DNA from 2 places in the Rhizobium sp. 10N414 genome. Region 2 is predicted to be linked to the other one. Evidence: predicted binding sites of a transcription regulator. Region 2 holds the regulator's gene; the other holds the start of a gene.
What was found. The regulator PhoB, encoded in region 2, activates phosphate uptake and scavenging genes when phosphate is short. The targets are predictions, from matches to a motif close to TGTCATNNANCTGTCAT.
Positions count from the first base shown of each region.

Region 1: AC1DE4_RS15235 (glycerophosphodiester phosphodiesterase family protein) is a predicted target of PhoB. The motif match lies at 1,861-1,877, and genes of this name have one in related genera.

Region 1 is NZ_JBFTIN010000014.1:91,411-95,621, forward strand. Features, by position in the region: gene AC1DE4_RS15230 (xanthine dehydrogenase family protein molybdopterin-binding subunit) at 1-1,525, shown strand, start outside; gene AC1DE4_RS15235 (glycerophosphodiester phosphodiesterase family protein) at 2,100-2,849, shown strand; gene AC1DE4_RS15240 (HAD-IA family hydrolase) at 2,922-3,626, shown strand; gene AC1DE4_RS15245 (sugar-binding transcriptional regulator) at 3,746-4,211, shown strand, end outside.
Region 2 is NZ_JBFTIN010000001.1:141,356-145,566, reverse strand. Features, by position in the region: gene pstB (phosphate ABC transporter ATP-binding protein PstB) at 1-740, shown strand, start outside; gene phoU (phosphate signaling complex protein PhoU) at 784-1,497, shown strand; gene phoB (phosphate regulon transcriptional regulator PhoB) at 1,534-2,217, shown strand; gene AC1DE4_RS00745 (GcrA family cell cycle regulator) at 2,311-2,844, opposite strand; gene AC1DE4_RS00740 (aspartate aminotransferase family protein) at 3,273-4,211, shown strand, end outside.

The sequences.
Region 1 (4,211 bases), on a different contig from region 2:
CGTTGCAACGGCAGCAGCGCGCAAGCTTGGGCGAGCGGTAAAGCTCGCTGTCGCGCGCCCGCAGACTTTTACGGCCTATGGTGGCCGTGCCGCGACCAGGCAGACAATCGCTCTTGGCGCCAACGCCGATGGCGTGCTGCAGTCCATCGTGCATCGGGGTGTGAGCGAGACAGCGACTTACGCCGATTTCCCCGAGCAGACAAACGCCGCGACGCCACTGATGTACGCTGTGGAGAATTTCAGCGCGAAGCATAGCATCGTACCTGTCAATACGGTTGTGCCGGGAGCTTTGCGCGCCCCTGGCAAGAATCCAAGCGCCTTTGGCCTGGAAAGCGCCATGGATGAGCTCGCCTACGCGGTCGGGATCGATCCTGTCGAACTCAGGTTGCGGAACTACGCCGAGGCGGACCCACAGTCCGGCAAGCCATGGTCGACCCGCCGCTTGCGCGAGGCGCTTGCCGAGGGCAGCAAGGCGTTCGGATGGTCACGCCGCAGCTTCGAGCCACGCTCGATGCGAGATGGCAGACAACTGATCGGCTGGGGGGTGGCGTGCGGAACCTTCCCGGTCCTGCGCGCTTCGAGCGAGGCACTGATCCGAATTCTCGCCGATGGTTCGGTGGAAGTCGTCAGTGGCGCGATTGACATGGGACAGGGCACTTACACGATCCTCGCCCAAACCGCGGCTGAAGTGCTCGGTGTTCCGGTCGAAAGCATCAATGTCCGGCTTGGTGACTCATCGCTTCCCGGCGCTACGGTTGCTGGCGGCTCGATGCTTGCCGGCGCAATCACCGGGGCCGTCCACAAGGCAGCATCGGCTGCCCGCGACGAGCTGATCGAGCTTGCCCTCAACGACAGTGCCTCTCCTTTCCGTGATACTGGCACCAATACGTTGACACTCGCAAGCGGTCGGATTTCAGTGCCTCGCGACGGGGGGCTTTCTGTCTCCATCTCGGAGCTGATGACAGCTCTTGGCCGCGACAGCGTTGAGACACGGCGAAACACTCTTCCTGATGGAGAGCAGGGGCCGGAAGGTCACCGGAAAGCCTGGACCACGATGACAAGCATCAAGGGGCCGACTGCGGGCGAGTTCGCCATGCACAGCTGGTGCGCGCATTTTGTGGAGGTCAAGGTGGATGAGGATTTCGGTACCGTCCGTGTCTCCCGCATGGTCTCGGCCTTCGATTGCGGCAGGATCTACAACCCCAAGCTTACCGAAAGCCAATGGCGTGGTGGGATCATCATGGGGATCGGTCAGGCGCTGCTCGAGGAAGGCCTGGTTGACCCGCGCAACGGGCGCGTCATCAACAACAACCTCGGCGATTACCTCGTTGCGACCAATGCCGACATTCCGCCGATCGAGGTAATCTCAGTTGGCATCCCCGACCTCAACGCCTCGGTGCTCGGGGGCAAGGGTGTCGGCGAAGTCGGCATTGTCGGCGTTGCGCCGGCAATCGCCAATGCCGTCTTTCACGCCACCGGCAAGCGGGTTCGCGACCTGCCGATAACGCTTGAGAAGCTGCAGTGACGAGTGGCTTCGTCGGCTTGCGTTCTGCGCAGGCGACGGGCCGTGCAGCGTAAAGCGCGTATGGCGAGTTCCCGCGCATCCGTGATTGAATTGCGCGGGAATGATTCCCTTATGGAAAAATACATCCGCGACCGCGTGGGTGGCCGGTCATGAATTCGCATCTCCCGTAAGGATGTCGAATGACAAGGCTTCGCTGATATCTCAGCATCGACGGCAGCCATTGGCATTCAGGCACATGAAGCCGCTTCAATGCCGCTAACCGCACCCGCAAATCTTGAACCCGATCAGCACGCCTTGTTCCCGGAACTGAGCATTTGCTCATCCGTGGAGGTAGATGTCACGCAACGGTTATCTGCGCTCACTATACCGTGCCGCTAACGCTGTCCGTTAGGCGGCTAAAGCGCAGACCGAGGGCCCCACGCGATGCCAGCTTCGAAAAGAGGCGTGCGTCGATGCTCCACTCCTGTCGCCTTGGCCGCGAGACGTGACGGTGCCTGTCACATTGCTGGCAGACGAGCGTCGCTTCCGGGAGGCGGCACTTTCGACCAGTTGATCTTTACGGAAGGTATTTCCCATGACGAAAATCGTTGGCCATCGCGGAGCACGAAACAAATGGCCCGAAAATTCGATTGAGGGTTTCAGAAGGACCTTGGAACTCCCTGTCGATGCGATCGAATTTGATGTGCATTTGACCGACGCCGGGGAACTCGTCGTCATTCACGACGCCACGCTTGAGCGTACGACCGAGAAAGCGGGCAAGGTCCGGGCTTTGTCACCTTCCGATCATCAGGCGACCCGCCTCAAAGGATCGCAGGAGTCAATCCCGACCCTTGACGAGGTGCTTGCTCTGTTTGCTTCCTCGAGACCCGTCGAGCTTCATGTCGAGCTGAAAGCCGACGCGGATGGAGCGCATTACGAAGGGCTTGAGGCCTTGGCGGCAGCTGCCATTCGACGTCACGGGCTTGCCGGGCGCAGCCTGCTGACAAGCTTCAATCTGGGGGTTCTCGCGCGGTGCCAAGAGGTTGCTCCCGAAATCGGCCGCCTGTGCTCGATCAATGCCAAGTCCGCCGAGGCGCTGGGTGCGGCTGCGACCTTCGCCAAAGCTGCGGAAGTCGCCGGCCTCGTTGCCATCGAGAAGTCGCTGCTGGCCGCAACCTTTCACGACGTTGCCGCGATCGTTTCACGCGATCGTCTCTGCTGCTGGGTGTTGAATGAGGAAGAGGAGATCGAACACTGGCTCGGGCAGGGCGTCGGCTGGATCACCAGCGATGATCCAGCCCTGGCCCTGGCGCTGCGCGCCGGATCGCGGCATTCGGCCGCTTGATCACTTGGGGCCCCTCAGCAATGGCCTGTGCACGCAGACATGCGAACCACCGAATACCTGAATAGCGAACCTATGAGTAATTTGGATCTTCTGATTTTTGATTGCGATGGCGTGCTGATCGATAGCGAACCGATTGCGGCGCGCACGCTTGCGCATGCCATAACCCAGGCCGGCATGGAGATGACGCCGCGCCAGGTGCTCGTCGAGTTTACCGGAAAGTCGGAGGCTGACTTGCGGCAGATTCTGGCCAGCCGCATCAGCGCCGACCTCGATACCGTTTTTGCCGGTTGGCATGCCGAAATATTTGCTGCCTTCTGCCGCGACCTTCTGCCGATGGAGGGCATCAGCGCCGTTCTCGATGGGCTCGACGTTGCAAAATGCGTCGCATCCAACAGCACGGTCGAACGCCTCAAAAAGAGCCTGGGCCTTCTCGATCTGTGGCCACGCTTTGCCCCGAACATATTCAGCGCCGAGATGGTCGCCGCCCCAAAGCCCGCGCCGGATCTCATCCGGTTCTGCCTGTCCAAAATGAACGCGAGCAGCGCGCGCAGCATCGTCATCGACGACAGCGCAGCGGGTATTCAGGCGGCAGTTGCTGCCGGTGTACCGGCAATCGGCTTCGTGGCGCCAAACGATCCGCGTTCGGGCCGGCGCGAGGCGCTGTTTGCGGCAGGAGCCGAGGAGGTCGTTCTCGGTGCCAAAGAGCTGCTGCATGTCCTGTGGCGACGAGTCGGCAACCAGCACCAGGCCCGGCCATCGGTCGAGGTGGGTGCGTGACGTCGATCGAGGCCGTGACGCAGATGAGGATGAACCAGCGGGGAGGCGGGCGACATGATTGCGAGGCGAGATGACCATGGCGTCTCGATTTCACGGCAAAGGCTGGCTGGCTTTATTACATAGGGGGGCACAGCCAGGATGAGATCGCACAGAAGCTCGGCGTTTCCCGGCAAACCGCCCAGCGTCTCGTATCGCGCGCTGTCTCGCAAGGCTTGATCAAGATCCGGCTCGATCATCCGGTTGGCCACTGCATGAGTATGGCAGCAAGGCTGAAGAGCAAGTTTTCGCTGCAGTTCGTGGAAGTCATTCCGTCCGGCGATCAGGCTCAGGGTTTGAGCGGCGGCCTTGCCCAGGCGGCGGCTGCCGAAATCGAGCGCCGGTTGGCTTGCGACAAGCCTGCCGTGATCGCCATTGGTACCGGTCACACGTTGAAGGCCGCGATCGAGGAAATGGTGCCCATGGAAGCACACCAGCACAAGATCGTTTCCTTGACAGGCAATATCACCCGCGAAGGCTCGGTCTGGTTCTATAATGTGGTCTTCAAGCTTGCCGACCTGATCACGGCGAAATGCTTTCCGATGCCGG
Region 2 (4,211 bases):
GCCAGGACGTCTCCGTTTACTACGGCGAGAAGCGCGCGCTGTTCGACGTGAAGCTGAACATCCGTGAAAACACGGTGACCGCCCTGATTGGCCCATCCGGTTGCGGCAAGTCCACCTTCCTGCGCAGCCTGAACCGCATGAACGACACGATCGACGGTTGCCGCGTCACTGGCAAGATCACGCTCGATGGCGAAGATATCTACGATCCGGATATCGACGTTGTGGAGCTTCGCGCGCGTGTAGGCATGGTGTTCCAGAAGCCCAACCCGTTCCCGAAGACGATCTACGAAAACGTCGCCTACGGTCCGCGTATCCATGGGCTCGCCAAGTCGAAGGCCGACATGGACCAGATCGTCGAACACAGCCTGCAGCGCGCCGGCCTCTGGAATGAGGTGAAGGATCGCGTTCACGAAGCTGGCACCGGTCTTTCCGGTGGTCAGCAGCAGCGCCTCTGCATCGCCCGCGCCGTCGCCGTCAGCCCCGAAGTCATCCTGATGGACGAGCCATGCTCGGCACTCGATCCGATTGCAACGGCCAAGGTCGAGGAGCTCATCCACGAGCTCCGCGAGAACTACACGATTGTCATCGTGACGCACTCGATGCAGCAGGCCGCCCGTGTTTCGCAGCGCACAGCCATGTTCCACCTTGGCAACCTCGTCGAGGAGAATGACACCGACAAGATGTTCACCAACCCGGACGATCCGCGCACCCAGGACTACATCATGGGCCGCTTCGGTTGATCGGCCGTCTCGGTAGCACTTACGATATTCAAGGATGAGCCCTATGGCATCGACACATATCTTTTCTGCCTACGACGATGATTTGAAGTTCCTGTCCCGCCGTATCTCGGAAATGGGCGGCTTGGCCGAGCAGATGGTCTCGGATGCCGTACGCGCGCTCGTAAACGGCGATACGGCTCTTGCCCAGAAGGTCATCTCGGACGATGTGATCCTCGACCACGCGGAGCGCGAGATCGGCGACAAGGCGATCGTCACGATCGCCCGCCGCCAGCCCATGGCGGCCGATCTTCGCGAGATCATGGGCTCCATCCGCATCGCGGCAGACCTGGAGCGCGTCGGCGACCTGGGCAAGAACACTGCCAAGCGCGTCATTGCCGTACAGAGCGCCGGCGTGCCGCGCAAGCTCGCCCGCGGCCTCGAGCACCTGTCCGAGCTCGCCCTCGTCCAACTCAAGGAAGTCCTCGACGTCTACACGAGCCGTGCTGCCGACAAAGCAAAATCGGTCCGTGAGCGCGACGAGGAAATCGACGCGATGTACACCTCGCTGTTCCGTGAAATGCTCACCTACATGATGGAAGATCCGCGCAACATCACCAGCTGCACGCATCTTCTGTTCTGCGCCAAGAACATCGAGCGCATCGGCGACCACGCCACCAACATTGCCGAAACGATCTACTACATGGCCACCGGTGCCCAGCCGGAAGGCGAACGTCCGAAGGACGATACCGCCAACACCGTCGGCGCAGTCACTGAATAGTCATTCCGCGACCGCGCCCCCAGGAGACCGAAACGAATGATCCCTAAAGTAGCTGTCGTTGAAGACGAAGAAGCGCTGAGCGTGCTTCTCCGCTATAACCTTGAGGCCGAAGGCTTTGAGGTCGATACCATCCTGCGCGGCGACGAGGCCGAGATCCGGCTTCAGGAACGCACGCCGGACCTTCTCATCCTCGATTGGATGTTGCCGGGCGTGTCTGGCATCGAGCTCTGCCGCCGCCTGCGCATGCGGCCGGAAACCGAGCGCCTGCCGATCATCATGCTGACCGCCCGTGGCGAGGAAAGCGAACGGGTTCGCGGCCTCTCGACCGGTGCTGACGATTACGTCGTCAAGCCGTTCTCGACGCCGGAGCTTGTCGCTCGCGTCAAGGCGATGCTGCGTCGTGCCAAGCCCGAGGTGCTCTCGACGCTGCTGAAGTGCGGCGATATCGAGCTGGATCGCGAGACGCACCGCGTTCACCGCAAGAGCCGCGAAGTCCGCCTCGGCCCGACCGAATTCCGCCTTCTCGAGTTCTTGATGGCATCGCCCGGCCGCGTCTTCTCGCGCTCGCAGTTGCTCGACGGCGTCTGGGGTCACGACATCTATGTCGACGAGCGTACTGTTGACGTCCATGTCGGCCGCCTGCGCAAGGCTTTGAACTTGCCCAACATGCAGGACGTCATCCGCACCGTGCGCGGTGCCGGCTATTCGATGGAAGCCTGATCCTTTCAGGCGAGAGCCTGAGAGGTCTTTCCCTTACAACGAAAAACGGGCCCGCGAGGGCCCGTTTTCTTTATTCCTTATCCGGCTTCCGGGTCAGGCGACCCGGTTAGCGGCCTTGCGGCGCTCGTTGACCGGCTGGTAGGCCATGCGCTGATGATACGTGCAATACGGGGAAGAGTCCGGGGACTCGCAACCGCAGAAGTGGAAGTCGTCATTGAGCGGATCGCCGACCGGCCACTTGCAGGTGCGCTCGGTGAGCTCGGTGAGGCCAAGGCGGCGAGAAATCGGAACGATTACATTTGCGGCCGGACGGAAGCGGACTTCCTCCACCGTATCGATTTCGATCTCTTCCTTGAGCATCGTCGCGCCCTGTTGGCGGGTAACGGTGCGTGTGGTGATCCGCGAGGCGTAGTTCGTGGCGCGGGGCGCCGAAGTCGTGCGCTTGGGGGTTCTGACGGTGGTCGTCGAACCGCCGGCCTTGGCACGGCCGGGCAGACTCAAACGATGGACTTTACCAATGACGGCGTTACGACTTACACCGCCAAGTTGTGCTGCGATCTGGCTGGCGCTCAGGCCTTCGGACCACAGCTTCTTCAGTTTTTCAACGCGCTCGTCTGTCCAGTTCATGCCCCTGTCTCCGCCTTATTAGCGTTGGTGTAGGCAGAATCCTTCACCGTTGCCACGGACGTATCCGAGGCAAGAAACGCTTACTCAAATTTTGGTGACTAGTTCCGCCGCATGCAGCCTAGTAATTGAGTTTTAACCTAGTGTGAGGCCGACTCCGTGACAAGAGTCGGTTGAATCTCGGGGAATCGATTTTCAAGTTTTCCCCAACTTGCTGGGCGTGAGAGTCATTTATGCAACATAGTTGTTGATAGGTCGAGCGCCTCGGGATGGCTGCTTGACGCATGCAGCGAAACCTCAGTTTTGTTGACATTGCAGTGCGAAAAGTAAATAGTGCTGCTCGCCGCCGAAAGGCGGCATTTTTAATTTTCCGGACCTGCTTTCCTTAGCCGGAGTCCGGCTGCTGATGATTGCTGATAGGAGATCGCGCCATGGCTGAAGCCGCGCTTTACGACACCTACTCTCGTGCCCCGCTGCGGTTCGAGCGAGGAGAAGGCGTGTGGCTGATCAGCGAAACGGGCGAGCGATATCTTGATTTCGGCGCGGGCGTTGCCGTCACCTCCGTTGGCCACAGCCATCCGCATGTGGTTGGCGCGCTGAAGGAGCAGGCCGACAAGGTCTGGCATCTGTCCAACATCTATGAGATCCCGGGTCAGGAAACACTGGCAAAGCGGCTGACCGATGCGACCTTCGCCGATAAGGTGTTCTTCACGAACTCCGGCGCGGAAGCCTTGGAATGCGCGATCAAGACCGCGCGCCGCTATCAGTTTTCCAAGGGCCATCCCGAGCGGTTCCATATTATCACCTTTGAAGGCGCCTTCCATGGCCGTACGCTGGCGACGATTGCCGCCGGTGGCCAGGAGAAATACCTCGAAGGCTTCGGTCCCAAGGCGCCTGGCTTCGATCAGGTGCCGTTCGGTGATCTCGATGCAGTCCGCAGCGCCATCACAAATGAAACGGCCGCGATCCTCATCGAACCTATTCAGGGGGAAGGCGGCGTCCGCCCGGCGACGAACGAGTTCCTGAAGGCACTTCGCGCGATCTGCGACGAGCATGGTCTGCTGCTGATTTTCGATGAAGTGCAGACCGGCATGGGCCGCACGGGCAAGCTCTTTGCGCATGAGTGGTCAGGCGCTACCCCCGATATCATGGCGGTTGCCAAGGGCATCGGCGGCGGCTTCCCGCTCGGAGCCTGCCTTGCCACGGCAGAGGCCGCTTCCGGCATGAAGGCCGGCACGCATGGCTCCACTTATGGCGGCAATCCGCTCGCCATGGCAGTTGGCAGTGCCGTGCTCGACGTGATCCTCGCGGAGGGCTTCCTGCAGCAGGTGCGTGACGTCTCGCTGGTATTCCGCCAAGGGCTGGCCTCG